DNA from 4 places in the Bacillus sp. LH1 genome. Region 4 is predicted to be linked to each of the others. Evidence: riboswitches for the same ligand, from Rfam matches in the RefSeq annotation. Region 4 holds a riboswitch; each other region holds the start of a gene.
What was found. A riboswitch is a leader RNA that binds a small molecule or an ion and turns the genes downstream of it on or off. The one in region 4 is predicted to bind S-adenosylmethionine.
Positions count from the first base shown of each region.

Region 1: linked by a shared signal. The riboswitch ahead of ACX9TM_RS04020 (sugar ABC transporter substrate-binding protein) and the one ahead of ACX9TM_RS01155 (peptide ABC transporter substrate-binding protein) in region 4 are both predicted to bind S-adenosylmethionine.
Region 2: linked by a shared signal. The riboswitch ahead of ACX9TM_RS27285 (bifunctional O-acetylhomoserine aminocarboxypropyltransferase/cysteine synthase) and the one ahead of ACX9TM_RS01155 (peptide ABC transporter substrate-binding protein) in region 4 are both predicted to bind S-adenosylmethionine.
Region 3: linked by a shared signal. The riboswitch ahead of mtnK (S-methyl-5-thioribose kinase) and the one ahead of ACX9TM_RS01155 (peptide ABC transporter substrate-binding protein) in region 4 are both predicted to bind S-adenosylmethionine.

Region 1 covers NZ_CM175007.1:774,668-783,366, forward strand. The annotation lists gene ACX9TM_RS03985 (ABC transporter permease) at 1-400, shown strand, start outside; gene ACX9TM_RS03990 (ABC transporter permease) at 410-1,642, shown strand; gene ACX9TM_RS03995 (ABC transporter ATP-binding protein) at 1,643-2,293, shown strand; gene ACX9TM_RS04000 (hypothetical protein) at 2,302-2,529, shown strand; gene ACX9TM_RS04005 (hypothetical protein) at 2,585-2,857, shown strand; gene ACX9TM_RS04010 (ABC transporter permease) at 2,883-3,878, opposite strand; gene ACX9TM_RS04015 (sugar ABC transporter ATP-binding protein) at 3,862-5,349, opposite strand; gene ACX9TM_RS04020 (sugar ABC transporter substrate-binding protein) at 5,346-6,458, opposite strand; SAM riboswitch class I at 6,547-6,652, opposite strand; gene ACX9TM_RS04025 (NCS2 family permease) at 6,741-8,042, opposite strand; gene ACX9TM_RS04030 (SDR family oxidoreductase) at 8,245-8,699, shown strand, end outside.
Region 2 covers NZ_CM175007.1:5,273,982-5,282,680, reverse strand. The annotation lists gene ACX9TM_RS27295 (YjjG family noncanonical pyrimidine nucleotidase) at 1-380, shown strand, start outside; gene ACX9TM_RS27290 (chloride channel protein) at 426-1,655, opposite strand; SAM riboswitch class I at 1,977-2,081, shown strand; gene ACX9TM_RS27285 (bifunctional O-acetylhomoserine aminocarboxypropyltransferase/cysteine synthase) at 2,174-3,472, shown strand; gene metA (homoserine O-acetyltransferase MetA) at 3,456-4,361, shown strand; gene ACX9TM_RS27275 (homoserine dehydrogenase) at 4,503-5,798, shown strand; gene ACX9TM_RS27270 (YczE/YyaS/YitT family protein) at 5,829-6,455, opposite strand; gene ACX9TM_RS27265 (LacI family DNA-binding transcriptional regulator) at 6,553-7,530, shown strand; gene ACX9TM_RS27260 (SGNH/GDSL hydrolase family protein) at 7,541-8,422, shown strand; gene ACX9TM_RS27255 (ABC transporter ATP-binding protein) at 8,419-8,699, shown strand, end outside.
Region 3 covers NZ_CM175007.1:3,942,666-3,949,782, forward strand. The annotation lists gene ACX9TM_RS20265 (DUF1129 domain-containing protein) at 1-306, opposite strand, end outside; gene ACX9TM_RS20270 (DUF1129 domain-containing protein) at 323-1,087, opposite strand; gene ACX9TM_RS20275 (PadR family transcriptional regulator) at 1,087-1,419, opposite strand; gene ACX9TM_RS20280 (3-hydroxybutyrate dehydrogenase) at 1,616-2,392, shown strand; gene ACX9TM_RS20285 (YvrJ family protein) at 2,422-2,583, opposite strand; gene mtnA (S-methyl-5-thioribose-1-phosphate isomerase) at 2,651-3,712, opposite strand; gene mtnK (S-methyl-5-thioribose kinase) at 3,709-4,890, opposite strand; SAM riboswitch class I at 4,981-5,122, opposite strand; gene ACX9TM_RS20300 (carbon-nitrogen family hydrolase) at 5,194-6,057, opposite strand; gene ACX9TM_RS20305 (pyridoxal phosphate-dependent aminotransferase) at 6,072-7,117, shown strand, end outside.
Region 4 covers NZ_CM175007.1:199,252-207,950, forward strand. The annotation lists gene ACX9TM_RS01125 (peptide ABC transporter substrate-binding protein) at 1-1,524, shown strand, start outside; gene ACX9TM_RS01130 (YusW family protein) at 1,541-2,008, opposite strand; gene ACX9TM_RS01135 (helix-turn-helix transcriptional regulator) at 2,182-3,081, shown strand; gene ACX9TM_RS01140 (hypothetical protein) at 3,099-3,290, shown strand; gene ACX9TM_RS01145 (hypothetical protein) at 3,287-3,565, shown strand; gene ACX9TM_RS01150 (peptide ABC transporter substrate-binding protein) at 3,610-5,250, opposite strand; gene ACX9TM_RS01155 (peptide ABC transporter substrate-binding protein) at 5,656-7,296, opposite strand; SAM riboswitch class I at 7,429-7,533, opposite strand; gene ACX9TM_RS01160 (aldo/keto reductase) at 7,686-8,519, opposite strand; gene proC (pyrroline-5-carboxylate reductase) at 8,521-8,699, opposite strand, start outside.

The DNA.
Region 1 (8,699 bases), 580 kb from region 4:
ACTACATGTGACACATATAGATCCAGCAAATAAGTATTATTATAAATTCATTCTTGTTGCAATTGTTTCTGGCATTTCTGCGGTTTTATTTTGGATTTATAAAAAAGAAAGAGAGATTTCATTAAAAAAAGCAGTAGGTGCTTCTAATATATCTATTTACTGCGAACTATATATTCAAATTTTGTTTATTTCTCTAGTGGCGATGCTGTTGGTTTTTCTGGTGTTAGAAATGTTTTCTGGAACAATTCATACGTATTTTCAGACATACTTATTAAAACCGTTAACACCATATGTATTGGTATGTAATATTGTTTTTATAATTTTTCTTACAATGTTTGTTACTGTAATTCCAATCAAGCACATTATAAATATATATCCCGGAAAACATTTAAGAACGTAGGAGGTCTTCATGTTTTTTATATTTGATTCTATACGGTCTGTGAAAAAACGGTTATTACCAAGTTTGATTATAGTAATTTCTTTAATTATTGCATTTTCTTCAGCAATAGAATTTGTTAGTAATCTTTCGGGATATCGAAAAATGATGACGGTAGCAAATAATTTATCGACTCATAAAAATTTTTATGAACTTTATGCGACGCAAGATATAACATTGTTTAGCGAAGAAAAAGCAAAAAATGATTATCAACATTTCATGCAAGGGTTATCTAATACGATACCAATAACAAATAAAACAAATTATTTGTTCCGTAACTATTCACTTAGTTTAAAAAAAGAAAATGGAACGATAAAGACTCTTATTGTTGATAAAGATATTAATAAGTACTTTCATATACGAATTTCACAAGGCAGATATTTTGAGGAATCGGAATTTCATAAATCAGTATTTGATATTAGACCTGTTATATTAGGGGCTAATTATATAGAAAAGGTATCTATTGGTGATGTTATACCATCTGGAAAAATGAAGCTAAAAGTAATTGGCTTTTTAGAAAAAAATTCACCATTTACATATCCTCGAAGTGGTGAAATATCGGATAATCGTATTACATTATTAGATGACATGGCGATTTTACCAATTGGAACAGAAGAAATAGAGTTCTATAGTGTAGAACTTTTATACAATGGGTTAATTATAGAAACAAAGGAGCAGATAAATATAAATGAATTTCAAAAGAAAGTATTAAAGGTAACGGAAGGTAAGGGTTATTCGTATTATGTTACAAATCCGAATAAATTGTTAGAAAATGAAAAACAAGGTATTGATAATATGTCATACCCCTTATTATTAAGCGGTACAGTCTTATTTTTTTCATTTCTATCTATTGTATTGACATCAATGGCAGCACTTTATATGGAACGTAAAAATATTTCTATTAAATCAGCGTTAGGTGCAAGCACTTTTCAAATATGTCTTCCATTTATTATTGAGTATATGTTGCTATTCGTTTTAGCGATATGTATAGGAATAATGTATTTTCAATGGGAGAATAGCGGAGTAATTGAAATTCAGAAAGGGCTAGAAAATAGTATAGTATCTTTCTTTGGAACGTTAAAAGTCTCTATAGAATCATTGGTTGTTATAGGTGCTTTATCACTTGTAATGATCCTCGTTATATATGCAATCATTTATTTCAATGTACTAAAAATAAAAAATACATATATGAAAGAGGTGTTATAGATGATTCAGCTCGCAAATGTGGCTAAGGGCTTTGGAAAGAATAATTTTAGTGCTTTAAAAGATATTAATCTTACAATAGAAAAAGGCGAAATGATAGCCATTATGGGCCCCTCTGGTTCGGGGAAGTCTACTCTCCTTAACATTATTGGCTTAATCGATACCCCCTCTGCTGGAAAGTATTTTTTAGATGGAATGGATACGAGTACATTAAAGCAAAACTATCATAAGTATAGAAACACGGAAGTTGGATTTGTGTTTCAAAACTTTTCGCTACTCGATGATTATACGATTATTGAAAATGTAATGCTTCCACTTGTATATAGAAGAATTTCTCATAAGAAACGTATGCAAATATCAAAAGAAATGCTGAAAATGGTAGGGCTTGAGAGGCATATTAACAAATATCCTTACGAGTTATCAGGAGGAGAACAGCAAAGAACAGCAATAGCAAGGGCTTTAGCACAAGATACAAAAATTATACTTGCTGATGAACCGACTGGTGCTCTTGATCAAGAAAATGGGGAAAAAATTATGAGTATTTTACAAGAGATTAATAAAGAAGGAAAAACAGTGCTAGTTGTTACACATGATCAAAAGGTAGCTGCATATTGTCAGAGGACGATACGGTTACTTGATGGTTGTATGGCATAATATGGATAATGTTATGTGAAGAGGTGATACATATGGAAAATGTATATAAAGGACTTAGGCATACCGGATTTACTGCAATGCTTATTTTTGGAGGGGTATTTCTACTTCGCTGGCTCATACATGATGAGATGCTACTGGATCAGCTTATTGGATTTAGTGTAGGAATGGTAATGGTTGTTTCGTCAGTTTCCATTCAAAAGTATAGTAAAGAATTACAGATGAATGAGAAATATTAATAATTTTTAATTGCTGTTATCTTTTTCATAGTTTAGGAATAGTGGAGGCTTTCGTGTGATTTTCTTATTTGTAGTATATTTTGTTTTCATTATGACGTTGGTAATTACGTTTCTTCTTTCACAAAAGTCATATAAGAAGCCTGTTATTAAATATATACCAACGTTAGTATTGTTTATTTTGGCTTTCATTTCTTCTGCTATGTTTGTATTGAATAATGGAATGGGAGAGCTGATGATATCGGTCTCTTTAGGGGTTGCAGCGATAGTGAACGGTCTTTTACTTCTTGTTTTGAAAGTAGTTCGTGTGATTGTTGCAAAGGGAAAGTAGAGCATCGAATTCGATGCTCTACTTTTTATTTACGCTTCTTTTTAATAAATGAAAAGGCTAAAGCTGTAATTAAAATGCTGCCTTTAATGATATCTTGTGCATAATAAGGGACGTTCATCATTGTGAGTCCATTTAATATAATTCCAATTAATACCGAGCCGAGGAATGTTCCGACTATATTTGGTTTTTTGGCACCGAACATTGCGTAACCGATATAGGCAGCTGCGACTGCATCCATTAATAATGGAGCACCAGCTGAAACTTGTCCTGTTCCAACGCGGCTGCATAGAATAATGCCGCCAATAGAAGCTAGTAAACCACTAATCATATAAGCATATACACGGTAACGATCAGTAGGAATACCGGCTAATCTAGCAGCTTCTCGATTCCCACCAGTCATATAAAAGAAACGACCGTACGTTGTTTTTTCTAAAAATAGATGTGCAATTAAAACGACAGTAAGCATGATAATGACAGGGACTGGAATTCCTAAGACGGAACCTTGACCGATAAATAAAAAAGATGGAATAAAATGTCCTGTTGCACCGGACATTCCTTCATAAATTGAAGATCCTTTTGAAAATGTTAAGTGTAGTCCATTGACGATATACATGATACTTAATGTAGCTAGTAAATCGGGTAGTTTAATTCGGATAACGAGTAGTGCATTTAATAATCCAACTAATAACCCGCAAAGAATAGGAACAAGGAGTGTGACTAATAGTTCTTGTCGATATAAAACGAGACAAGAAGCAGCTGCAATTGTTGCTAAACTAGCGGTGGAGCCGACTGATAAATCAAACCCATCTACAATCAATGTAAAGGTAACGCCGATTGCAAGTAACGTTACGATGGAAATAGAACGTAAAATATCACTAATATTGTTATATGTTAAAAAAGAATCATTGACGATAGAGAAAAAAATTGTAACACCTATAATAATAGCAATTGTACTAAATTGATAAAAAAGATGAGTAGGTAAATATAGTTTCTTAGTTTTCGTTTTATGAACGAGATTCAATGGAATAGCTCCCTTCAGATAAATGTAAAAGCTGTTCAGGAGATAGTTCGTTTGGTAAGTATTCACCTACAAATTCTCCGTTTGCCAGTATAAGAATGCGATCAGCGATATGCAACGCTTCATCTTGTTCTCCTGTGAAATAAATTACGGAACTTCCGTTTTCTGTAATGTTGCGAATGAATTGAAAAATGTCTTGTTTCGCAGCGATGTCTACACCTTTAGTTGGCTCGTCTAAAAGAAATAGATTAGGTTTGAATCCACTCCACTTTGCAATTGAGACTTTTTGTTGGTTTCCACCGCTAAGTGAATGAATAAGTGCCTTTGGGTCATTTGGTGAAATACCGAAAGAAGAAATTGCTGTAGTAGCATCATTTAATTCGGTTTGTTTTCGTTTCCAACCTGATTGATGTAAATTTGTGTGACTTATAATATCTTCCGAAAGAAATACGCCTTGTTTTCTTCTTTCTTCTGGTACAAGTGCGATTTTCGCTTTAATCGCATCTCGTGGTGTTTTAATCGTTAGTTTTTGACCGTCTATTTCTGCGTGATAAGTATGAAGAGCACCAAATAACGTTTCAGCAAGTGTTGTTTTTCCACTTCCAATTAATCCGTATATCACAACAGTTTCTCCTTTTCGTATTGTAAGAGAAAGGGGAGAATGACCTTCGTGTAATAGAAGCTCTTGTACTTTAAATAGTTCCTCGCTCCCGGTTTTTGGTGCGGTATTAATAGGAAGTGTAAGTTGTTTTCCAGTCATCGCTTCCACAATTTGTTGATCTGTAATCGTTGTAATGGTTTCAGAAAGGGCAACTTGACCGTTATGTAATACAGTTACATCATCCGCGAAATTTCGAATCTCTGATAAACGATGAGAAACTAAAAGGATGCCAATTCCTTTTGATGTTAAATCTTTTAATAGTTTCCCAAAGGTTTCAACTTCTTTTGGTCCAAGAGAAGAAGTAGGTTCATCTAATAAAAGGTAATTTGTATTGTTAGATAAAGCTCTTGCGATAAGAAGTAATTGTTTTTCATGTAATGAACAGTTTGAAACATCTTCCGAAACATTTAAATTTACCTGTACAGTTTGCAAATGTTGTTTAGCAAGTGCGACTAATTTGGACTTTGAAAATAGTACTTTATTTTGCATTGCTAAATGATCGATTAGTACATTTTCTAATACAGATAATCCGGGAATAAGTCCGTGATCTACTTCTTGTGTTACGAAAGAAATGCCATGTTTTTTTGCATCGCGCGGTGAAGTAAAGGAAACAGACTGAGTATCAATTTTTATATCGCCAACAACTGGTTGAATTTCACCAGTTGCTATTTTTAGTAAAGTACTTTTTCCTGCACCGTTCATGCCTAGTAAAGCGTGTACTTTTCCTTTTTGAATATGAATAGAAACATCTTCTAGAACAGGTGTAGCGACATGATAAGAATGTGTAATGTTTTGAAGAGAGAACGTCATCATTTTTTCTCCTTCTCTAATTTTTTCATCCAAGGGGAATATGCATCTTTTGAGTCTCCCCAACCGTTTATATATTTTGATAACTGATCCATTGTTATATTTTCTTTTGGTAAACTACTTTTCTTTACTAAATAAGGTTCTAGTGAATAAATATCTGGCGTTTGTTCACCAGCAATTTTTTTGTATAAAAATCGTACTTGAACCTTACCTACTTCAGCTGGATCAGTTGCAGCTGTAGCAGTCCAAGGTGAGTTTTCTTTTTGCATGAGTTGTAAATCCTCATTACTTAAGTCAATGCCATATACTTTTATATCTGTACGACCAGCTTGTTCAAGTGCTTTAACAGTCCCTTTAGCAAACTCATCCCACGAAGCGAAAATAGCTTGTAAATCGCCTTTTTTCGGATATTTCTTTAGTAAAGCTTCTACTTGTGTTTGTGTATCGAGTGGCGTGTTATTACTAGCAGTACCGAATCTTGCGACTTCTTTTATATTTGGATACCGTTTATAAAAAGCATCAATGATAACATTGCGACGTTCCATTGGAGCAAATCCGCCGACCCATACAACTGCGATATTTCCTTGTCCATTCAAATCTTCCGCTAACGTTTTTAATGATTTCCATGCAAGACTATAGTCATCTTGATCAATAATTGTCACACCTGGCAAGCGTAGATCGTTATCGAACGCAACTACGGGAATGTTCGCTTGTAACGCTTTTTCTACTCCAGGTTTTAGTGCTTCAGAACGGCCATGATCAATTAAAATACCATCCACTTTTGAGTTAATAGCAGTATCTAAATTTGCAGCCATTTTTGCTAAATCGTTATCAGAATTGTAGACTTGTACACTGCCGCCAAATAGCTCAACTTGTTTTTTGACACCCTCAATATATTGAGAGGAAAAAGTTCCGATGGACATTTGCATAATTAATGCGATTTTTAATGGCTTCTTCATTTGGCTTGGAATTTCTGTTTGTAATTGATTTTCTACCGTTGTAGTCGCCTTTCTCACAGTTTGTTGCTTTTGTGAAGAGATAGTATCTTGTTCATTTGTACAAGCTGCTAATGTAAATAAGAGAAAAATAAGTACGATGGAACATAATTTTTTCATAAAAAAATCCCTCCTAAACTAAAAAGAGAGAGGAGGGAGTGAAAATAAAAAACGCCTTTTCATATAGAAAAGACGCCTTATCATATTACTCTTATCTTTCAACACAATGTGTTGTAAGAATTAGCACCGTGCCCATAAATGGGTCGGTTGCCGGGCTTCGTAGGGCTCATCCCTCCACCTGCTCTTGATAAGACATCCGATATTTAACTATTTTGAATTATTCCACAAACGAATGGTATTGTCAAACAGTATTTATAAAAAAATCCCTCAGGAAGAGGGATTTTAATGTGGTAAGAATATCAATTGATAAGCAAACAAAATTCCAAATACATATACAAGTGGGTGAACAGCACGGAATTTACCTTTTGCCACTTTCATAAGTGGGTATGAAATAAATCCAAGTGCGATACCTGTTGCGATACTTGATGTAAGTGGCATGCTTAAGATTACTAAGAATGCTGGGAATGCTTCATCAAATGCGTCCCAATCGATGTGGCGAACTGAACCCATCATAAGACTACCAACGATAATTAATGAGGGTGCAGTAATAGCTGATACACCAGAAACAGCACTTACTAATGGGCCGAAGAATGCTGCTAGTGCGAATAGAACCGCTACTGTAACAGTTGTTAAACCAGTACGACCACCAGCTGCAACACCAGCAGATGATTCAATGTAAGCTGTTGATGGTGTCGTTCCGAACATAGAACCAATAGTTGCTGAGAATGAGTCAGATAGAAGAGCTCGTCCTGCTTTTGGAAGCTTTCCGTCTTTCATAAATCCACCTTGTTGTGCAACGCCAAGTAATGTACCTGTTGTATCGAATAGTGTAACAAGGAAGAATGAGAATACAACGCCGTATAATCCGTAGTTAATTACGTCAGATACAGCAGTAATTGGATTTGAAACGATAATTCCTTCTGGTAAACCAGGCATTGATGTAACACCGTTTGAGAATGATAATTGTCCCGTGAAGAAAGCGATAATACCAGTTAATAGCATCCCGATAAATAGTGCGCCATTTACATTTAAAGACATAAGGACAATTGTAATTCCAAGTCCAGCTAATGCTAGTAGTACTGGAGCAGAGTGAAGATCACCAAGTCCAACTAAGTTTGCATCATTTTTTGTAACGATACCTGTTAAACGTAAACCGATAAAGGCGATAAATAGCCCGATACCAGCAGTAATTGCATGTTTTAAGTTTTCAGGAATTGCTTCCATTAATTTTGTACGGAAAGATGTAAATGATAGCAAAATTAAAATCATACCTGCTACGAATACAGCAGAGAATGCAATTGCGAAAGTCATGCCTTCATGCGCTTTTACAACAGAGTAAGAGAAGTAAGCATTTAATCCCATACCTGGCGCGATTGCGATTGGTAAGTTTGTAAAGATTGCCATAAATAATGTTCCGACAACAGCAGCGATAATTGTTGCTGTAAATGCTTGTTCAAATGGAACACCTGCATCTCCAAGGATAACAGGGTTTACGACAATGATATATGCCATTGTTAAGAAGGTAATAATACCTGCCATAATTTCAGTTTTAATAGAAGTTTTATGTTTTGAAAGGTTAAACATATAAACATCCTTTCTGTTTACGAATAATTTTCACAACAGTTATATATAATATTCGTTTTTTATCTATTTTGCAATAGTTTTGCATAAAAAGTTTATAACAATTCATATTTTGTGTCTTAAATTCGAATATTAATCGTAAAACGATGTGTGAATTTCAGCTTTTTATTGTGCACATGCTAAGGAAAAGGAGTTGAAAGCAGCTATGCCACAGCAAAAAAACTTTATAACAATGCCTGCGCAACATCAAAATAAGCAGCCAGGTATTGAATCATTAATGAGCCCCCTTCCGCAGTTTGAAGATGCAAACTATAAAGGAAGTGAAAAGTTAAAAGGGAAGAATGTGTTAATTACGGGAGGAGATAGCGGAATTGGACGAGCAGTTTCCATCGCTTTTGCAAAAGAGGGAGCAAATGTTGCGATTGCTTATTTAGATGAGGAAGAAGATGCAAATGAGACGAAACAACGTGTTGAAAAAGAAGGTGTAAAGTGTGTATTGTTGCCGGGGGATTTGAGTAATGAACAGCATTGTAAAGATATTGTGGAAGAAACCGCCCGGCAGTTAGGTAGTTTAAATATTTTAGTGAATAACGTTGCACAGCAATATCCGCAGCAAGGGCTAGAGTATATTACAGCAGAACAGCTAGAAAAAACATTTCG
Region 2 (8,699 bases), 290 kb from region 4:
TTGAATTTATAAATCAAATTCAAGGGGAGTATGAATTGTATATAGTGACAAATGGTGTTTCTAAGACGCAAGATAAACGTTTGCGCAATGCAGGGTTACATTCATTATTTAAAGATGTCTTTGTTTCGGAAGATACAGGTTTTCAAAAACCGATGAAAGAGTATTTTGATTATGTTTTTGAACGGATTCCTAACTTTGCACCTGAAGAAGGGCTGATTATTGGAGATTCATTAAGCGCTGATATTAAAGGTGGATATGTAGCGGGAATTGATACTTGTTGGTTTAATCCAGAAAGGAAATTAAATGATAGTGGGATTATACCGACATATGAAGTGCATAATTTTGAGGAGTTAGAAGCGTTATTGAAGCAGCATGTGTAATAAAAAAATAGACAGTGGAGCTTTCGTCCCCACTGCCTATTTTTATTAATTTTTATTTTCGTTATGTTTTGGGAGTGGAAAGGCATTCCCGATAGCAGCTGCACCAAGCATGGGCAATAGTAAATTAAGCGGGAAAAACATAAGTAATAGTAATGTTATAGCTATTGGCTTTCGTAACGCATAGCTTGAAATTGCTGTTGTTACGATGGCAACAGATGCTACTGGATCTATAGGAAGAATAGATGCTACAGCGTATCCGATACTTGACCCAGAAAATATAATTGGGAAGATATGTCCACCTCGCCACCCTGTGTTCAAACAAACGGCAGTAATGCACAACTTTAAAATCCCTGAAAGAAGTAGTATCCAAAAAGATAAATGGCTCCATTCAACAACTAATTCTTTTAATTGATGTTCCCCTGAAAATAATGTGTACGGAAGAAAGGTTCCCGCAATTCCTAATAAAATACCACCGATAATTCCGAGTGTCAGCTTGTATTCTCTAAAAGGGTGAATTAACTTTTCTAATGTGAATTCTAACTTGAAATAAAAGAAACCAACTATAGCACCGATACTAGCAAGTGGAAGAAATGCAATCCATTCATTGAAAGAAAGTGTACCTTCTCCGAAATCAACAATAAAGGATCCACGATTATCAAGTTTACTCAGTAGTAAATAAACAGAAAAACCTGCGAAAGTAGTAGCTAAGTATACAATCGCTTTTTTTCCTTTAGAAAAAGCAGCAATTTCTTCCCCCTCATTTTCATTTGGTGCTAAATAACCGAATAATGGTGCGTTAAAAATGACACTTAAAGTAGCGCCAATTCCGATCTCGGTTAGCTCATTCATACCCTTTAAGGCAAATTTAAAGCGATCCCCTACCCATGTGCACAGTCCGCCTATAATTCCAACTAGTGCGGCTTCTGGACCAAGACTAGCACCGAAAATTAAAACAATAATCGCTGTTAAAGTAGCCCGATGGACAAAGCGATATTCGATTCGACCAGTTTTTTTATATTCAGCCATTACTTCAGGCATAAGGCGTGGGTATGTACCGAAATGTTTTTGTGATAGACCAACAAGGACCCCGCCAATTATTGTTACGCAAAGGGTGTAATAAGAGGGAAAAGAGAGAACTTCAGGCAAGTATCCCCAAATAAAGTGGATTCCAATATTTATTGTGACTAAAAATAACCAGACTGTAGCTCCTACTATAGATCCTAGAAGAATGCCATATAGAGCAAGTATGTAATGCATATCTTTTTTATTTGTCATGTTATACCTCCGTTATGTAAATCTTAGTAGGGAAAAAAGTGAAATATACTAGTGAAAAATGGATTGAATATATATAGTATCTTTTTGAGAAGATGGCCTATTCAACATATAGGCTAACTTTTGGGGAATTTGAATTTATAGGTTAAATTACTTATTTAATTTTATAGACTGATTTGAGGTTTTTAAAGGTCTTTTTTGAAATAGACTAGAATATATTTCTTTTGTTGCTTTATATGAAACTGTTAACATTTATTTTAGAACATTCAGAAAAACTGTTTGACATTAGGAAATTATTGCTATAAAATCAACGGTAATTGTATAGTCTTATCAAGAAAAGGTGGAGGGACAGGCCCGATGAAACCTTGGCAACAGCCGTATAACGGAATTGTGCCAAATCCTGCAGGTAGTAATCCTGAGAGATAAGAAAGAGCCTTTAGAGCGTGTTTTCAAACTGCTCCTTTCTTGTTTTCAGGAAAGGGGCAGTTTTTTATTTTGTATAAAAGAAAGGAGAATGAGAGATGGGAGAATCATGGGGAAAAGGAACAATTTGTGTGCAAGGTGGCTATACGCCAAAGAATGGTGAACCACGTGTTTTACCACTTTATCAAAGCACAACGTATAAATACGATACTTCGGATGATTTAGCAGCTCTATTTAACTTAGAGGCAGAAGGATATATTTATACACGTATTGGAAACCCTACTTTAGCAGCATTTGAGCAGAAGTTATCAGATTTAGAAGGCGGTGTAGGAGCTGTTGCAACGGCTTCTGGGCAAGCAGCTATTATGCTCGCAGTTTTAAATATTTGTAGTAGTGGGGATCATTTACTTTGCTCTTCAACTGTTTACGGGGGAACGTTTAATTTATTTGGGGTGAGTTTACGTAAGCTTGGCATTGATGTTACGTTCTTTAATCCAAATTTAACGGCAGATGAAATTACGGCACTTGCTAACGATAAGACGAAACTTATCTATGCAGAATCATTAGGAAATCCAGCGATGAATGTTTTAAATTTCAAAGAATTTTCAGCTGCCGCTAAAGAATTAGAGGTACCTTTTATCGTTGATAATACATTAGCAACTCCTTATTTATGCCAAGCGTTTGAATATGGGGCAAATATTATTGTTCATTCTACGACGAAGTATATCGATGGGCATGCGAGCTCTTTAGGCGGTATTGTAATTGACGGTGGAAACTTTGATTGGACAAATGGAAAATATCCTGAGCTTGTTGAACCAGATCCAAGTTATCACGGTGTAAGTTACGTTCAAAACTTTGGTGCAGCAGCATATATTGTGAAAGCACGTGTTCAACTATTAAGAGATTATGGAAATTGTATGAGCCCATTCAATGCATATATTAGCAATATTGGCTTAGAGACTTTGCATTTACGAATGGAGCGTCATAGCGAAAATGCTCTGGCAGTTGCTAAGTGGCTTGCTAATCATGAACGTATTGAATGGGTGAATTATCCAGGCTTAGATAGTAATGAAAATTACTCATTAGCACAACAGTACTTGAAAAAAGGTGCTAGTGGTGTTTTAACTTTCGGTATTAAAGGCGGATTAGAAGCAGCAAAAGAATTTATCGCAAATGTAAAACTAGCAACTCTTGTAACGCACGTAGCTGATGCACGAACTTGCGTTATACATCCTGCTAGTACGACGCATAGACAATTAAATGCTGAAGATCAGCGTTTAGCGGGTGTTACATCTGATTTAATTCGTTTATCGGTTGGTATAGAAGATGTTTCTGATATTATTGCAGATTTGGAAGCAGCTCTAGTTGGAGGCAAAACACATGCCGATCATAATTGATAAAGATTTACCGGCTCGCAAAGTGTTGCAAAAAGAAAATATTTTTGTAATGACGAAGGAGCGGGCAGAAACACAAGATATACGTGCTTTAAAAATTGCTATATTAAATTTAATGCCAACGAAGCAAGACACAGAGGCGCAATTACTTCGCTTAATTGGAAACACACCGTTACAATTAGATGTTCATTTGCTTCATATGGAATCACATCTATCGCGTAATGTAACGCAAGAACATTTAACAAGCTTTTATAAAACGTTTCGTGATATTGAAAATGAAAAGTTTGATGGGCTCATTATTACAGGAGCGCCAGTGGAGACCCTTGCTTTTGAAGAGGTAGATTATTGGGAAGAGCTTAAACATATTATGGAGTATTCAAAAACGAATGTAACATCTACGCTCCATATTTGCTGGGGGGCACAGGCTGGCTTGTACTATCATTATGGTGTTCCAAAGTATCCCCTTAAGGAAAAAATGTTTGGTGTATTTGAACATGAAGTTTGCGAGCAACATGTGAAATTATTACAAGGATTTGATGAATTGTTTTTTGCTCCGCATTCTCGTCATACAGAAGTACGAGAGAATGATATTAGAGGAGTGAAAGAATTAACATTGTTAGCAAACTCTGAAGAAGCAGGTGTTCACCTTGTTATTGGGCCAGAAGGAAGGCAAGTGTTTGCTCTTGGACATAGCGAATATAGTTGTGAGACGTTAAAACAAGAATACGAACGAGATCGTGACAAGGGATTAAATATTGATGTGCCAAAAAACTATTTTAAACATAATAATCCAGATGAAAAGCCGCTTGTTAGGTGGAGGAGTCATGGTAATTTATTGTTTTCTAATTGGTTGAATTATTACGTGTATCAAGAAACCCCTTATATATTGTAAAGAAAGATTGTGTAACACGTGGTAACGTTTTCCTTGTAAAGATTAACCTTTATTTTTCCGAATGTTCAAAATACATTGTTTTTCAGATTTTTTACTCATATAATTTCATCTAAACACAATTTTTGAGGGGTGGACAGTACTATGAAAGAAATTCAAGTTGGGTTATTAGGTCTTGGGACAGTTGGCAGTGGTGTGGTTCGTATTATTACGGATCATCAAGAACGACTCATACACCAAGTAGGTTGTCCAGTGAAGGTAACGAAAGTATTAGTGCAAAACATTGAGAAAGAGAGAGAGGTAGAGGTACCTTCTACTCTATTGACACAAGATGCAAATGAAATTTTAGATAATCCAAATATTGATGTTGTCATTGAAGTGATGGGTGGCATTGATGATGCAAAATCATATATTTTACAAGCTTTAAAAAGCGGAAAGCATGTTGTAACTGCAAATAAAGACTTAATGGCATTACATGGAGCTGAATTATTAGCGACAGCAAAAGATAATAAGGCTGATTTATTCTATGAGGCGAGTGTGGCAGGGGGAATTCCAATTTTACGCAGTATCGTAGAAGGACTTTCTTCAGATCTTATTACGAAAGTAATGGGAATTGTAAATGGAACAACAAATTTTATTTTGACGAAAATGTCAGACGAAGGGAGAGCATATAACGACGTGTTAAAAGAAGCCCAACAACTTGGATTTGCAGAAGCAGATCCAACATCAGATGTAGAAGGTTTAGATGCAGCAAGAAAAATGACGATTTTAGCTACCCTCGGTTTCTCTACAAATGTAGAGCTTGGAGATGTGAAAGTAAAAGGGATTACCTCTATTACAGAGGAAGATATTGAATACAGTAAGAGCTTAGGTTATACAATTAAATTAATCGGTCTTGCAAAACGAGATGGTGAAAAATTGGAGGTTACAGTTGAACCAACTTTACTTCCAAATACACATCCTCTTGCGGCAGTACAAAATGAATATAACGCTGTGTATGTGTACGGTGAAGCAGTTGGAGAAACGATGTTTTATGGACCAGGCGCAGGAAGTTTACCGACAGCGACAGCTGTTGTTTCGGATTTAGTTGCTGTAATGCAAAATATTAGATTAGGGGTAACAGGAAATAGTGCTGTAGTCCCACAATATCAAAAAGTATTAAAAGAGCCAGACGAAATTGTCGTGAAAAAGTTTTTAAGACTGCATGTAAAAGACGAAATTGGTGTATTTGCAAAAATTACTTCATTGTTCTCTGAGCGCGGAGTTAGCTTTGAGAAAATTATTCAAATGCCGCTTGAAGAGAAAGGAAAGGCTGAAATTGTAATTGTAACGCATCGTGCGTCTCTTGCTGATTATGATTATATTCTACATACGTTGCAAGGGTATGAAGAAATAGATTGTTTGAAAGCGAACTATCGAATTGAAGGGGATGCTAAGTAGTATCTCTTACCATAAAACAGAAAGAGCCTATTAAGCAGCTTGCTTAATAGGCTCTTTTCTATTTAAAATCTGCGTACCAACTTGAATAAATGCTTGGATAATCCAGCCTGTTGTAAAGGATAAGATGATTGTTCCAAAATAGATAGGTCCATCTAATAAAAAGCTTAACGTTAAAAATAAAAAGGCTAATGAAATCTCTGTTCTTCTAAACGTCCATTTTTTCTTCTCGGCAACCGTTAAAACGAAAGCTTCTTGAGGCGCTGCACAAAGGTTTGTAGAGACGTAAAGACCAATTCCAGCTCCAACGAATAGATTTCCGCAAATAAGTGTTATATATTTTGGAAGAGAGCGGATAGCGTCCATAATAGTTGTAATGGAACCAATCCAATCAACAAAAAGAGAAATAAGAACCATCGTTACAATTGTACCGATTGTAATTTGTTTTCCATTCCAAAAGAGTACGATAAGTGTAAAGGCAAAGTTAATCATGAAAATCCAAAAACCAATACTTATCCCAAAATTTTGATATAGTGCAATAAAGAAGGAATCATAAGGGCTAAGTCCAAAGGAAGTAATTGTCGTCATCATATTAATACCGATGGCAAGAATGAGTAAACCGCCAATGAAAAATATATATTCTAATTTGAATCGAAGCATAGTTGTATATCCTTTCTAAATGTATTTGCTAGGAAAGGATATATTGTGGAAAGCTTACCAGGTCAAGGAAGAATTTTTGTGAGAAGGGGAAAATGAGATGACAAATATAAGAAAGATTGCTGAACTTGCTGGAGTATCTGTTTCAACTGTTTCACGTGTACTAAATAATCATCCGTACGTAAATGAACAGAAACGAAAAGAAATTTTAGCGATTATAGAAGAATTAAATTACACGCAAAACGTGAATGCAATTCATTTAGTGAAAGGAAAAACGAATGTAATTGGCGTTTTATTGCCACACGTAAATGATCAATATTATAGCGCTATTATCGAGGGGATATCAAAAGAGACAGCAAAGAATAATTATAATATGATGCTTTGCCAGACGAATTATAGTGAAGAAAGAGAACTAGAAATTTTGAATATGTTAAAAATGAAAAAGCTTGATGGGGTTATTATTTGTTCTCGGACAAATAGTAAGGAGAAGCTTGAAGAATATACGAAATTCGGCCCGATTGTTATGTGTGAAGAAATAGATTCGAAGTATATTTCAAGTGTCCATATCGATTACTACAAAGTATTTTCACGTGGGATGAAAAGCTTAATAGATGCCGGTCATACACGTATTGGATATTGTATTGGAAGAAGTAATAGCGTTAATAGCCAAAGACGAAAGAAGGCGTACGAAGATTCGCTTCAACAGAGTATCGTAACATCGTTAGAGACCTGGAAATTTGAGGGATGTTTTACAGTGGAAGATGGACGCAATGTAATTAGAGAATGGGCTCATATGTCAGTAAAACCGACGGCGTTCCTTGTATCTTGTAACCATATTGCAGCGGGGATGGTTACAGAAGCAAAAAAACAAGGAGTTCGTATTCCAGAGGATATTACGATTATCGGGTGTGATGATCAAGAGGTGGCAGATATATTGGGTATAACGACGATTTCGCATTCTAGTAAAAACGTTGGAGTGAAAGCGTTTGAATTATTATATGAAAAGATTAATGAAGAGAAATTAGATGTGAAGCATATAGAGTTATTACCAGAGTTAGTAGATAGAGAAACGACATAATTGAGAAGGTGTGAAAATCGCTTTTCAAAATTTCGTTTGGTATAATTATGGACAATCTATGAGGGCTAAAAGGGGTTTTGATATGAGATCAAAAGTAGTAAAAGTAATTCTACTCATTACAATTGTATCTTTCTGTTTATTTGCATATGGCTTTGTTTCAGGTGTAAATGATGTATTAAATCCGAAAGCTTCAAATTTAATTAAAAAGACCGATGTAGTGGCAAAAGAGAAAAAGAAAATGGGAACGTTACAAATCGTTAGTTTAGGTGATTCATTAACGCGTGGCGTTGGTGATAAAGAAGGAATTGGCTATGTTGGGCGAATGAAAGAGGATTTACAAAAAGATTATAAGCAAAAAATTGCATTAACAAATTTAGCAGTTAGTGGTGCAAAAATGCCCGATTTATTAAAACAAATTGAAAGTAATGGCGCTCAATATTCAATTAAGCAAGCAGATGTAATTGTGTTAACGATTGGTGGAAATGATTTGTTCCCAGGCTGGGAATCACTTGGGAAAATAGATTTAGAGACGTATCGTCCTGACACAGAGACGTTTCAAAATGAAGCAAAGAAAATTATAGAAGAAATTCGTAAATTAAATACAGATAGTCCGATTTTTTGGCTTGGTTTATACAATCCTTTTGAAGATGTAGAAGATTTAAAAGGGTCTTCAAACATTGTTGTGGACTGGAATGCATCTTTAGAGAAATTAGCGCTAAACGATAAAAATGTGTATATTACACCGACATTTGATTTATTCCAAAACCGCGGGAAAGATTTATTATACTCTGATCATTTTCATCCGAACGAAGTAGGTTATACGTATATGGCAGAACGTTTAGTTCAAAATGTTGTAAGTAAATTAAAACTAGAACAAGGAGGGGTAAAATGACGACGATACTTTCCGTACGAGACTTGAAGAAGGTAATTGGAAAGAAGACTCTTGTAGAGAATATTTCCTTTGATGTAAAGCAAGGAGAAGTGTTCGGGTTCTTAGGACCAAATGGTGCTGGAAAGACGACTACCATTCGAATGTTAGTCGGATTGATTAAGGCGACAGAAGGTACGATTTCTATCGGTGGTTATTCGATTAAGGGAAATTTCAGAGAAGCGATGCGTCAAATTGGGAGTATCGTTGAAAACCCAGAGTTGTATACATATTTAACGGG
Region 3 (7,117 bases), 1.6 Mb from region 4:
TTGATTCGGATTTCCAAATAAAATATTGGTTAGTAACCAATACCCACCTATCCCAATAATCATTCCTAAAACACTCTTTATACTTCCGCCTTTATCCTTCTCCATCTCTTTCGCTAATTCTTCCGCATACTCTTTTGGCGAATCACCAAATATATTACTTACCGTTTTTCCTTCTTTCTCACCTTCAATTAAATGAGGTTCTGCATCTTCTAAAAAAGCGTCAACATCTTCTTCTTTAATTCCTTTCGTTATTAAATACACTTTCGTATCAATTAAAAACTTTTCTCCTTCTTTAGAAATCATCATGATAATCCCTCCCTTATTAAACCGTCTCTCTTCTATTCGTCTTCATCATAATTTCAAGGAAAATTAAAATAAACAAACTTCCGTATAAACATATAATTTGAAATAACATTGGAACAAGGTCTTCCGTTGTAAATGTTTTAAACACTAACATAATTGAAAGTGGAATGATTAAATATAAGTTTTTAAACCATCCTTCAAAATATATATTTATAGCTACTGTGATGATAAAAATCCCACCAGCCACTATATAACTTTGCACTTCGGTGAATGTGAGCATTTTTGTCGGATATATCACGTCTAATATCGTAACAGCTCCTAATAAAAACATTGGAGCGATCATAACTAAAGACCACATAGAAAACCATGTTTTTGTAAAACTTGTTACGAAGGCCATTTTGCGAAGTAGAAAATTAGGACCTATAACAACTAAAATCAATGAAAAACTATAACCGATACACTGAATAAGTGAAATCTGTAACATTCCATGATTCACTATTAAGATAGAAGCAATAATCCAAAACGATACGATATTCATTACTGTAAAACCAATTTGCTTCCACGTTTCCTGTCTATCTCTTTCCATTACTTTGACAAGTTCATTTGCATATTCTTTCGGTGAGCTTCCGAAAATATCTTCTACACTTTTCCCATCACTCTCACCCTCAATTAAATGGAGTTCCGCATCTTCTATAAAATTTTCAATATCGCTTTCTTTCACACTCTTTGCCGTCAAAAATAATCTCATATCTAACAAAAACTTTCGCGCTTCACTTGATAGCATTATTTTCTCCTTCCCTTCCCTTCAAGTAGACGTTCTACACTACTTTGCATCGTTTCCCAGCGATCCATAAATTCATCAAGTGCTTCCTCGCCTTTTTCTGTTAATGTATAATATTTTCTCTTTGGACCAGATGGAGATTCCTTCATTACGCTTGTTATTAGTCCTTCTTTTTGCATTCGTATTAATAACGGATAAATACTTCCCTCACTCGCCATTGTAAAACCATACTTCGCTAGCTTTTCACTCATTTCATAACCGTATATTTCGCCTTCAGAAATAATAGCAAGTAAGCATCCTTCTAAAATCCCTTTCAGCATTTGACTTGTCGACATAATTCAAATCCTCCTACTATCTTGCTTTACAAGATAGATAAGCGTAAGTATCTTGCTTTACAAAATAGTATAGCAAAGACTATTTTGCAAAACAAGATAGCTAACGATATTTTTTCCAAATGTTTGCAGGAATTTCATTATAGCTTCTCTAAATAGAGCACTATGAAAACTTTATTATGAAGGGATGTTTTTCATCATGGTTACAAATCGAGTTGTCTTTTTAACAGGTGCTGCAAGTGGCATTGGTTATGAAATGGGAAAGGCTTTTGCAAAAGAAGGTGCAAAAGTTGTGATTACCGATCGGCTTGAAGAACGTGCAAAAGAAGCTGCTGAACAATTACAAAATGAAGGTTTTCAAGCTATCGGTTTAAAATGTGACGTTACATCTGAAGAGGAAATTACAGCAGCAATTTCTCAAACAGTTGATCATTTCGGTTCATTACATATATTAATTAACAACGCAGGAATGCAACACGTTTCACCCATTGAAGACTTTCCAACTGAAAAGTTCGAGCTACTAATTCAAATTATGCAAATTGCTCCGTTTATTGCAATTAAGCATGCCTTTCCGATTATGAAACAACAAAAATATGGTCGTATTATTAATGTCGCTTCTATTAACGGCCTTGTCGGGTTTGCTGGAAAAGCTGCCTACAATAGTGCAAAACATGGCGTAATTGGATTAACAAAAGTTGCCGCTTTAGAAGGTGCTACGCATGGTATTACTGTTAATGCCCTTTGCCCTGGTTATGTTGATACCCCCCTTGTACGTAATCAACTACAAGACTTAGCTACTACACGAAATGTACCACTTGAAAATGTTTTAGAAGATGTTATTTATCCACTCGTTCCACAAAAGCGCTTATTACAAGTACAAGAAATTGCAGATTATGCGATGTTTTTAGCGAGTGAAAAAGCTAAAGGTATAACTGGTCAAGCTGTCGTTATCGATGGTGGTTATACCGCTCAATAAAAATAAAGTTTGCTCAAGAAGAGCAAACTTTATTTTTTATCCCGAGGATCTTCGTACTTTATTAATTGCCGCGGGAGCTTCTCAATTGCAACAATTACCCCCTCTAATTTACTTTCAATACGGTGGAGTAAATATAATGTTACAACAATCGGAAACCCTACATTACCTATCATCTTGATCCACTCTTCCACCCTCTTCCCCTCCTTTCATTATATAAGTAAGAGAAAACACTGCATTTAGGCATAAAAAAACAAGCTATTATGTATTAGCTTGTTTTTCAAATAATGATGCAATTTCTCGTTTATAGTCCCCGCGTATAATACCTTTCTCAGTAATAATTCCTGTAATTAATTCATTCGGTGTTATGTCAAATGCTGGATTATAAACATCCGTTCCAATTGGTGCTACTTGTTTTCCAAAGATTTTCGTAACTTCTGTTTCATCTCTTTCTTCAATAATAATTTCGGCTCCAGTTTCTTTCGTAACATCAAATGTTGACAGTGGCGCAGCAACGTAAAATGGGATATTAAAGTACTTTGCTAAAATAGCTAAATTCATTGTCCCTATTTTATTGGCTGTATCTCCATTTGCGACAATTCGATCCGCCCCCACAATAATTGCGTTTATTTCTTTCGTTTGAATAGCATGAGCTGCAGTATTATCTGTTATAAGGGTCACATCAATATTTGCTTGCTTCAATTCCCACGTCGTTAAGCGACCACCTTGTAAAACTGGTCTCGTTTCACACGCATATGCATGTAAACGCACACCTTTCTCTTTTCCAATATAAAAGGGAGCTAATGCAGTTCCATATCTGGCAGTTGCGATACTTCCAGCGTTACAGATTGTTAAAATATTATCGCCATCTTTAAAACATGTTAACGCATATTCCCCAATATTTCGACACACCTCCTCATCTTCCTGTTGAATGCGAAGCGCTTCTTCTTCTAATATTTTTTGCGCTTCTTTTATTGTAGTAATCTCTCGAATAGATTCTCTCATACGATCAATTGCCCAAAATAAATTTACTGCCGTTGGGCGTGATGTCCCTAAATAGTTACAGTCTCTATTAAACTTCTTTTGAAATTCTTCGATATGTAAAGTATTATATTTTTTCACTGCAAGCGCCAAGCCAAATGCAGCTACAATTCCAATTGCAGGCGCTCCGCGTACTTCTAACATTATGATACTTTTCCAAACCTCTTCAATAGTCGTTAATGTTTTGTATTCTGTGCTATGTGGCAATTTCGTTTGATTTAATACCGCAATTGCATCCCCTTTCCAACTTACAGATCTCGGAACCGTAACGATTGTACTCATGCTTTTACACCCCTTGAAACTGTCTGTTGAAATAATGTTCGAAACAGTTGAATATCAGCACTTTTAGATTCATATTTTATTAGTTCTTTTCCTAAGGATAGCGCTTGTTTCTTAGCTTGAATTCTTGTTTCTTTATTTTCTATTTCATCTAAATCTGCTACATGAGCTAAACCAATTGTTCTACGAATTAGTTCACATCCGGCAAATCCAACAGCATCAGTAAAGATATTTTGCAAAATAATTGGTAACCATTGTTTTTCTTTCGTATATGCTTCTACACCTTCTCCAATCCATAACTTTGTAAAAGTCTCTACAAAATAACTCCACGTCTTTTCTATATGGAAAAATAGTACACTTCTCTTTTCTTCTTCTCTAGATAACGCATTTAATAATAGATTTGCAATAAATTGACCTATGTCAAACCCAAATGGGCCATATGTCGCAAATTCTGGATCAATCACTTTCGTTTCAGAAGGTGACGAAAAAATACTACCAGTATGTAAATCACCATGAATAAGAGTTTCTTTTCTTGTTAAGAACTTATATTTATATTGTGCTACTTTTAGTTTTAAAGTTTTATCACTCCAAAGTTCATCAACCACGAGCTGTAAATCTGGCTCATAATCATTTGTATCATAATGCCCAAACGGATCTGTAAACACTAAATCCTCTGTAATTTTACATAGGTCCGGATTTACAAAGGTACCTTCTAGTATCCTCTTCTCTTCTGACTGTAAACCAAAATCTGAAGTGTAAAATAAAACATGTGCTAGAAAACGACCAATATGCTGGGATAAAAGCGGATATTCTTCTCCGTCTATTAATCCTTTTCTTGTAATTGTTAGTCTTGATAAGTCTTCTATTACCGTTATCGCTAACTCTTCGTCATGACTGTACACTACTGGAACATAATCCGGTACATACTGCGCAAAAATTTGTAATGCCTTGCTTTCAATCGTTGCTCTTTTTATAGACAATGGCCAGCTTTCACCAACTACTTTCGCATAAGGCAGTGCTTGTTTTATTATAATGGATTTCTCTCCATCATCTAATTTGAACACGTAATTTAAGTTTCCATCTCCAATTTCATGACAAATGACATTTGCCTTCTCTTCAAAATAGCCATAATCTTTCGCATATTGTACAGCTGTTATTTCTGTTAATGAATAATATCCCATCTTCTTCTCCCCCTTTTTAAATTCAGAGGTTTTTCTAACATAGAAAAACCTCTTTCCACTAAGAAAGAGGTTTGAAGTTTATCTTCTCCCCTCTTATCTGCCAGAAAGTTTTACTTTCTGCTGGAATTAGCACCGTGCCTTTTGGCGTAATAAACGCCCCATTTCACAATGGTATTACGGTCGGTTGCTGGGCTTCATCGGGCCAAATCCCTCCACCTGCTCTTGATAAGAGTTGTATAATTTTTTGAATTTTTAACTTTATGTTGAAGACTATACCAAGAATAAAAATCACTTGTCAACATTTTATTTGTATAATTCTGGACGGCGATCCGCAAAAACTGGAATTCCTTTACGTACTTCTTTAATTTTCTCGAATTCAAGCTCTCCAAATAAAATTGATTCCTCTTCATTCGCCTCTACTACAACTTCACCCCAAGGATCCACAATTAAAGAATGACCTGCAAACACATTATTCGGATCCTTCCCTGCTCTATTACACGCAACAACATAACACTGATTTTCAACTGCTCTTGCTTGCAATAGCAAACGCCAATGTGCTAAACGAACTAATGGCCATTCAGCTACAACAAATAATACTTTTGCCCCTTTAGCAGTATGAACACGCATCCACTCTGGAAAACGAATATCATAACAAATTGTTCCAGCGCATTCAACATCATCTAGCTTAAATTCGCCCGTACCATTACCAGCTATTAAATATTTATGTTCATCCATAAGCTGAAATAAATGTACTTTACTATATTCGTTGACTAACTGTCCTTCATTATTTACAACATACATCGTATTTGTAACGCCTTGCTCTGTTTGCTTTGCTATGGACCCACCAACAATATGTACATCATATCGCTTCGCCCATTCTATTAACTTTTCTTTCGTTTCCACTCCATCCCTATCTGCAATTTCAGAAAGTCTCGTTAAATCATATCCTGTTGTCCATAGTTCTGGTAAGACGATAACATCTGGCCTTTCCTTCATAGCTTCACTTATTTTATTTTTAGCATTCTCAATATTTTTTTCTACATCTCCAAAAACAATATCCATTTGAATACATGCGACTTTCATTTTTTCAGCCCCATTCTTATTTTTCTCTTTACAAAATACTGGAAAGATTATATCATTTGTCACTAGAATTGTAACAACTTTCAAAAGAGGTGGAAAGTATGAAATTATTTCAACCTTCTGAGATAGTAACATCATTGCCAACACAATTTTTCGCTTCACTTGTTGCAAAAGTTAACAAAGTCGTTGCAGCTGGTCACGATGTTATTAATCTAGGTCAAGGTAATCCAGATCAACCAACACCGCAGCATATCGTAAAAGCTTTACAAGATGCTGCCGAAAAGACCATTCATCATAAATATCCGCCATTTCGCGGACATGAAAGCTTAAAGGAAGCCGTGGCTACATTCTATAAACGTGAATATGGCGTCGAATTAAACCCAAAAACTGAAGTTGCTATTTTGTTTGGTGGGAAGGCTGGACTAGTAGAATTACCGATTTGTTTTACAAATCCTGGTGATACGATTCTCGTTCCGGATCCAGGTTATCCAGATTATTTATCAGGGGTTGCTTTAGCAAAAGCACACTTTGAAAGAATGCCACTTATTGCAGAAAATAACTTTTTACCAGATTATACGAACATTGATGCCTCTATTGCAGAGCGTGCAAAATTAATGTTTTTAAACTATCCAAATAATCCTACCGGTGCTACTGCATCAAAAGATTTTTTTGATGAAACCATTCACTTTGCTAATAAACATAATATATTAGTTGTTCACGATTTTGCTTATGGCGCTATCGGATTTGATGGTCAAAAACCTGTTAGTTTCTTGCAAGCAGATGGTGCGAAAGATATAGGAATTGAAATTTACACATTATCAAAAACTTTCAATATGGCTGGCTGGCGCATCGCTTTTGCTGTAGGGAATGAAAGTGTGATTGAAACAATTAACCTATTACAAGATCATATGTATGTTAGTATATTCGGTGCAGTTCAAGATGCCGCTCGAGAAGCGCTATTAAGTTCACAGTCTTGTGTAATAGACCTTGTAAATAGTTACGAATCTCGAAGAAACGCTCTTATTTCAGCCTGTCACTCAATTGGTTGGAATGTAGACATTCCAACAGGATCGTTCTTTGCATGGCTTCCCGTTCCAAAAGGATACACCTCTGAGCAATTTTCTGATATTTTACTAGAAAAAGCACA
Region 4 (8,699 bases):
GCTGGTAAGGGAGAAGGAGATCGATTAGTAACGAATATTGGTAGCGATCCATATACACTTGATTCCGCTATTGCGACAGATAGTACTTCAGGTTATGTAATTGGACATTTATTCTCAAGCTTATATACGCAAGATAGTGATGGAAAATATCAAAATGAATTAGCAGAGAAAGAAGAAGTAAATGCTGATGGAACTGAGTATACAATTCATTTAAAGAAAGATATTAAATGGTCAGATGGTTCTCCTATTACAGCAAATGATTTTGAATTTGCATGGAAGCGATTATTAAATCCGAAAACGGGTTCTATGAATGCGACAGAAATGTATTTTATTAAAGGGGCAGAGGCATACAATACTGGAAAAGGTGAAGAAGGACAAGTTGGTATTCAAGTTGTTGATCCTCAAACATTAAAGGTAACACTTGAGCACCCAGTGTCTTCCATTAAACAAAAATTAGCAAGCTCATTATTCATTCCATTATCAAAAAAATCAATTGATGATAATAATAAATTAAAAACAGATCCAAAAGAGTTAATTACGAACGGACCATTCACATTAAAAGAATGGAAGCATAATCAGGCTATTACGGTACAAAAAAATAAAGAATACTATGATAAAAAGGTAACATTAAAAGAAATTGAGTTTCGTATTATTCCAGATTCTAAAACAGCGTACCAATTATACAAATCAAAAGAATTAGATTTACTAAGTAGTTTACCGCAAGAAATGATTGAGAAAGAAAAAGGAAATAAAGAATATAAACGTGTTGCAGGATTTTCATCTTATATTTATTCGTTTAACGTAGAAAAAGAGCCGTTCACAAATGCGAAAGTACGTAAAGCATTCTCATTAGCAGTTGATCGTAAGTTTATTGTTGAAAAACTGTATAAAAACAATGCACAAGAAGCAAATGCATTCGTTCCAGAAGGAGCAAAAACACAAAGTGGGCGTGATTTCCGTAAAGAAAAAGGTGGTTACGTTAAATTTGATCCAGCAGAAGCGAAAAAATTATTAGAAGAAGGTATGAAAGAACAAGGCTGGTCTACATTACCTGAAGTAACATTAAAATTCACTACAGATACACAACATAAAAAAGTAGCAGAAGCAATGCAAGAAATGTTTAAGAAAAATCTTGGCGTAGATATTAAATTAGAAAATAAAGAGTGGAAGAGTTACATCGACACATATAAGCAAAGTGATTTCCAATTAGCTTATATGGGATGGGGCGGTTCTCTATTAGACCCAATTACTAAATTAGATTTATATGCAGGTGATGGTCCAAACAATTATGCAAAATGGCATAATAAAGAATTTGATGCTTTAGTGAAGGAAGCAGAAGTAGAACAAAATGAAGATAAGCGTTTTGATTTATTGCATAAAGCGGAAGATATTATGTTTACAGATTCACCATTAATTCCAATTATATTCCCGTCGGATTCCTATTTACAAAAACAAACGGTATCTGGACTTCAATATTATGTTGGATCTAAACCAGATTTAAGATATGCAAAAATAAAGAAGTAGGCAACCGCCTACTTCTTTATTTTATTTCTCTTTTATATTCTTTTTTCGTTCCATCAGAGAAGACAACTTCTAAATCGAATTTTTGATAGTCTTTATCAAGTTTGAACACGTTCACTACTTGATCGATTACTTCTTGGTCAGGAGTATCTTTATCAAATTTTAATTCTTGTAGAAGTGGGCTTAATTTTGTGATAGCCTCGTCTCCTGTTAATTTTACATCTGCTTTATGATCTTCAATTTTTGCTTCCATTTTCTTGTCAGCTGCTACATTTTTATAGTCTGCTTCGTAGTCTTTCTTTGTATCTTGGTAGTCTGCCTTTAAATCGAATTCATTGAAGTTTAGTTTTAAATCTGCAGGAGCCTCATTTTTTGCTTCTTCAGTCGTCTTTTTATTAGAAGTTGTGTCTTCTTTGGCAGGAGCTTTACATCCTGTTAATGCAGGTACTAGCATAAGAGCTAATAAAACTGATAGTAGAATTCTCATTATAAATTCCTCCTTATGTAAATTCGTTCTATACAAGTTTTTCCCAAAAACATGTAATTATGTATGTGTTGAAAATAAATTATTATCCTGCAGTCACAAGGACTAATCCGCAATTTAAATCAAAAACGATTTGTATGTATATGGTAAATTGAAGTTGTGAGGGAGGGGCTAAAATGCATGAAGAATATAAAGAGATAATAAAAAAATCAATTGAATATATAGAGAATCACTTACATGAGGAGCTTACAACAGAAAGAGTGGCATCCCACAGTGCAGTATCGATGTACCATTTTCATCGCATCTTTCAAAGATATGTTGGGATGAGTGTAACAGATTATATTCGAAAGAGAAGGTTAACTCATGCTGCGCAAGTTTTAGTGTCAACGGAGAGAGCTGTTATTGATATTGCAGTGCAATACGGTTTTTCCTCACAAGAGGCATTTACGAGAGCTTTTAAAAGAATGTTTCAATTACCACCAAAGAAATATCGAAAGTACTTTCAGTCATTTTATATAGAAAGAGAGGGTGTTTCAATGCAAAAAGGTATACCGAAAGGATGGATCTTAAGTGGAAGTCATCCTGCTGAATATGAGATGGGTTTAGATTATGAAGTTGTCCATCAAGGAAAAGTATCTGCATACATAAAAGCAAAAGAGAATGTTACGCATGGAGGATTTTCAACATTAATGCAAATGTTCCGAGCGGATAAATATGTAGGGAAGAGATTACGTTTTACAGCATTTATTAAGAGTGAAAATGTAAGAGATTGGGCAGGATTGTGGATGCGAGTAGATGGAAAAGATACAGAACCGCTCGCTATGGATAATATGCAAAATCGCCCCATTAAAAATACGAATAACTGGCAATCGTACTCGGTTGTATTAGATATAAAAGAAGAAGCACTTGGTATTGCATTTGGTGTTTTATTATCAGGAGAAGGTTGTGTGTGGCTAGATAGTATTCGATTTGATGAAGTAGATGAAAAAATCCCTTCAACAGATTTGGCAGAGAACTTTTATGAAACACTTTTAGAAGATCCGGTGAATCTACAGTTTGAAGAAGTAGAAAAATAAAAACAAGGAGAAAAGATATGCTCAAATATGTAAAACTAATAAGTATTAGTTTAGTAATATCGTCTTGTATTATGGGAATTAATTATTTAGTTAGCTATCTTTGGTCAGGGCATATACCTTCTTTGACGTGGAGAACATATTTGATGTTTGTGTTTATATTTATGATGAGTTTTGGTTCAATGCAAAAAGAAGGAAAAGAGGATTATTGACAATAGTCTTTTTCGCCTTTCTTTCATTAACACAAATGGTTGTAACTGTGCCACATGAAATGCTTTCTAAAACATATCAAACAATTAGTGAATTATTTCCTGCAACATATGCAGCGAATGGCTATTATACAATAATATTTGGAGGAGTTAGTTTAGAGAGAAATATTATTTCATTATTAGTTATTGTATTGGTTACACAATCAGTAGCAGTGATGACTTTAGCTATAAAAGGAATGGTAAAGGGAAGAAGAAGCTCTGTAGTTAAAGAAGTATAAAATAAAAAGGTATCCTCGGTGGGATACCTTTTTATTAGCACTTATTATTTTGTAACTTCTGTCCACTTGTAGTTAAACTCACCACCGAAGTCAGTTGTTACAAGTCCTTTAATGAAAGAGCGTTGTAAGTAAGAACGGCCTTGTTGGTATAAAGGAGCGACAGCGCCGTCTTGTAATAGAATTTTTTCAGCTTGCTTCATTGCTTCAAAGCGTGCTTTTTCATCGCCAGCTAAATCTGTTTTCACTTTATGAATTAGCTCATCGTACTCTTTGTTAGAGTATTTATCGAAGTTATAAGCACTATCTGTTGTAAATAAATCTAAGAATGTAATTGGATCAGCGAAGTCAGGGCCCCAGCCGTCAATACCAATTTCATAGTCACCACTTAATAGTAGTTTTAGCTGTTGTTTACGTGGTTGTGGTTTTAAATTCACTTTTAATCCATCTAGGTTCTTTTCTAATTCACCTTTTAAATATTCACCAGTCTTTTTAGCTAAAGCGTTGTCACTTGTTAATAGTTCGATTGTTACTTTGTCAGTACCAAGTTCTTGTTTTGCTTTTTTCCAGTTTTCTTTCGCTGTTTTCACATCATCCTTGACTAGATTTCCATTTTCTTTACGGAAGTCATTGCCTTCTGGGCTCTTTGCAAATTTCGCAGGAACCATTCCTTCAGCTGGAACAGCGCCGTTATTTAAGATTGTTTCTACGTAAGCTTTTTTATTCATTGCGCCGTTAATAGCAAGGCGTGCATGTTGATTTTTTAATGTTTCATTTTTCTGATTTAATCGTAAGAATTGAATACCGACTTCAGCGCGTTCTTTGAAGTTTGGATCGCTCTTATATTTATCAACAAACTCTGCAGTTAAAGCAACACGATCAATTTGTCCTGAATCATATAAGTTCACTTCTGTAGACTTATCTTTAACGACATTGAAGTTGATTTCTTCTAATTTTACAGTTTTAGCATCCCAATAGTTAGGATTTTTCTTCAATTGGAAGCTTTGTTCATGTTTCCAGTTATCTAATGTGAAAGCACCGTTATAAATTAAATGATTTGTTTCTAAACCATATTTATCGCCTTGAGACTTTAAGTACTCTTCATTAATTGGTAAGAATGTTGAGAATGTAGTTAAGCTTAAGAAGTAGGGAACAGGACGGTCTAGTTGTACTTCTAACGTTTTATCATCAACAGCTTTGACCCCTAGTTGATCAATTGGCAATTGTTTTTGGTTTATTTGTTTCGCATTCTTTATATCGAAGAATAAGAATGCGTATTCAGCTGCTGTATCAGGATTTACGGCACGTTGCCAAGCGAAGGCAAAGTCCTTTGCTGTAACAGGAGTACCGTTTGACCATTTTGAATCACGGAGATGGAATGTATATTTTGTTTTATCGGGACTAATGTCAACCGACTCAGCGACACCAGGAACCGGTTTATTATCTTCTCCCATTGCATATAGCCCTTCAAAAACATTACGCATTACGTTCATGGATTCCCCATCCGTTGCTTTTGCAACATCCATTGTTGGAATTTCTGAAGCGAATGATAAGTTAATTGCCTGTTTATCAGGTGCTTTATCGTTTGCTTTCGCTCCGCTTGCATTATCTTTATTTCCCCCGCAAGCAGTTAGTAATAGACTTGCCCCTAAAACAGATGCAACAACAGGTACAACTTTTTTCTTCATTGTTCGTTCCTCCCTAAATGTGTTGTTCGTAACGTCATAATGTCCGTGTCTTGAAGTAGCTATAGAAGGAGATAAAACCTATTATAAATATTTGTTTATAGGTAATCAGGTGTTCTATATGTATATACATGTCGAACTATAATCTATCGTTATATGTTTCAACGTAGTAGACATTATATTTTGATGGTGAAATATTTTGTTTCTTTGATTATTTAGAATATTAACGCTGAAAAGAACTATATGTCAATAATAAAAATAGATTGTTAATTTCTCAGAATAATATATTAAAAAAGCAGATTCTCATGTGTGAGAGAACCTATTTTTAATATATTTTGCTAAAAAAACAATTGGTGTGGGCTAATAATAAGTGGGGATGAAGAAACCCCCACTTATTAAAGTTTCACTTTATTTTTCAATTTTTGCCCACTTGAAGTTTAATTGACCTGCAAAGTCTACTTGCACAATTCCTTTCACATAAGAACGTTCTAAATAAGATTCGCCTTTTTGGTAAAGAGGAGCGATAACAGAGTCTTTAAATAATATTTTCTCGGATGCTAGTAATGCTTCCCAGCGAGCTTTTTCATCACCAGCTAAAGTTGTTTTCACTTTTGCTATTGTTTCATCGAATTCCTTATTAGAGTAATGATCTAAGTTATAAGGGTTATTCGTTGTAAATAGCTCAAGGAATGTAATTGGATCCGCAAAGTCAGGGCTCCAGCCATCAATTCCGATTTCGTAGTCACCTTTTAATAAAAGCGAAACTTGTTGCTTACGCGGCTGAGGTTTTATATTTACTGTTAATCCATCTAGATTCTTTTCTAGTTGTCCTTTTAAGAATTCACCAGTTTTCTTATCAAGGTCAGCATCACTCGTTAATAATTCTAATGTTATCTTTTCAGAACCAAGCTCTTGTTTAGCTTTTTTCCATAACTCTTGTGCAGATTTTGTATCAACTTTTGTTAAATCGCCGTTTGCAGTACGGAAGTCTTTTCCTTCAGGTCCTTTTGCAAAGTTTTTTGGAACGAGACCAAATGTTGGTGTAGAGCCATCATTTAATAACGTATTTACAAAGGATTTTCTATCAATTGTTTGATCAATTGCTTGGCGTGCAGAAACGTTTTGAAGTACTTTGTTTTGTTGATTCATACGTAAAAATTGTACGCCTACGTTTGGACGTTCTTTAAAGTTAGCATCCTTTTTATATTTATCGACGAAGTCAGATGTTAGTTTTATACGATCTAATTGTTTTGACTCGAATAAATTTACTTCTGTTGATTTTTCTTTTACGACATTAAAATTGATTTCTTCTAGTTTGACAGTATCTTTATCCCAATAGGTAGGGTTCTTCTTAAATTTAAAGCTTTGTTCGTGCTTCCAATCGCTTAGTGTAAAAGCTCCATTGTACAAGATTGTATTATCTTCTAAAGCGTACTTATCACCTTGTACTTTAAAGAATTCCTCATTAATTGGTAGAAATGTTGGGAACGCTGTTAAGCTAATAAAATAAGGAACAGGACGCTCTAATTCTACCTCAAACGTATGGTCATCAACTGCTTTTACACCAAGTTGGTCGGCTGGAAGTTCTTTGTTGTTAATTTTTGTTGCGTTTTTAATATCAAAGAATAAAAATGCATATTCAGAGGCTGTTGCTGGATCTACGGCACGTTGCCAAGCGAACACAAAATCTTTAGCTGTAACAGGAGTGCCGTTTGACCATTTTGAATCTCGCAAATGGAATGTGTATTTCGTTTTATCGCCACTTACTTCATGAGATTTTGCAACACCAGGAACAGGTTTGTTACCTTCACCAAGATTATACAAACCTTCAAATACGTTTCTCATTACTTGACCAGAATCAGTATCTGTAGCACGAGCCGTATCCATTGTTCGTATTTCAGTAGGTGAAGATAAGTTTAAAACCTGTTTACTAGGTGCCTCGTCTTTTGCATTTGCTCCGCTTGCTTCGTTTTTATAACTACCGCAACCAGTTAATAAAATACTTACTCCTACAACTGATGCAATACCGGGTACAAACTTCTTTTTCATTTGATTTTCCTCCTAAATAATTAAGTTTGGATGATGATGAGGGAAATGAAAAATAAAAAATCCCTCTTTTCATATTGAGAAAGAGGGATTTTTACGTACAAGTTATGCACCCGTATATAAACGAAGTCCCTCATTCTATCTTTCAAGCATAAAGCTTGCAGGAAGTGGCACAGTATTCAAAATGAACCTGTTGCCGAGGTTTCAAAGGGCCAGTCCCTCCACCTCTCTTGATACAATGAGTAAACGAATAAATTTTATTAATTTTTGTGTTTCTTTGATAATTCAAAATCTTACACCTTGAATAATGAAGTGTCAACTAAATGAAATATAGTTTAAATTTTCAGTTTTATTAAATAGAAAAACCACTGCATATGGCAGTGGTTTTTCTACTAGAAGTTAAAGTTATCTGGATCTGGACCAACGCGACGATCTTCATTTAAAGCTTGAATTGCTTTCATATCATCAGCACTTAATTCAAAGTCGAAGATGTTTGCATTTTCAATAATGCGATGTTCTTTAATTGATTTGGGAATTGTTACAACTTCGTTTTGTAAATCCCAACGTAAAATAATTTGCGCAGTTGATTTATTATATTTTGTCGCAATTTCTTGTAACGTTGGATTATCTAGTAGTTGTCCTTGCATTAATGGTGACCAAGCTTCAAGCTGGATATTATGTTCTTTACAGAATGCATGTAACTCTTCTTGTGCTAAACGTGGGTGGTATTCCACTTGGTTGACCATTGGCTTAATTTCAGCAATTTCAAATACGTCTTGTAAGTGGTGAATGTGGAAATTACTCACACCGATAGCGCGAACACGGCCATCTTTATAAAGTGTTTCTAATGCTTTCCATGATTCAGTATATTTCCCTTTTACAGGCCAATGTACTAAATATAAATCTAAATATTCTAGACCTAATTTCTCTAATGTAGTTTCAAATGCTTGAAGCGTTGTTTCATATCCTTGATCGCTATTCCATACTTTTGAGGTAATAAATAATTCTTCACGTGAAACACCGGATTCACGAATCGCTTGCCCAACGCCTTCTTCATTTTGATAGATTGCTGCAGTATCGATGCTGCGGTAGCCATTTTTAATTGCTGCTTTTACAGAATCAATTACTTCTGAACCATCTTCTACTTTAAAAACACCTAAACCAAACCAAGGCATTTTTACACCGTTATGTAATGTTGTATAGTCTTTTAAACTTGTTAAAATCATATTATTTCCCCCTAGCTTTTTTGTTTGTTGCTTCTACTGCTTTTTGAATTGCCTCTGAAAAATTATATTCGTATAAAATTTTGAGACCTTCAGCTGTGGAACCACCTGGCGTTGTTACTTGTTCGCGAAGGTTAGCTGGATTTTGCGTTTGTTCAAGCATAGAAGCAGAGCCAGAAATCA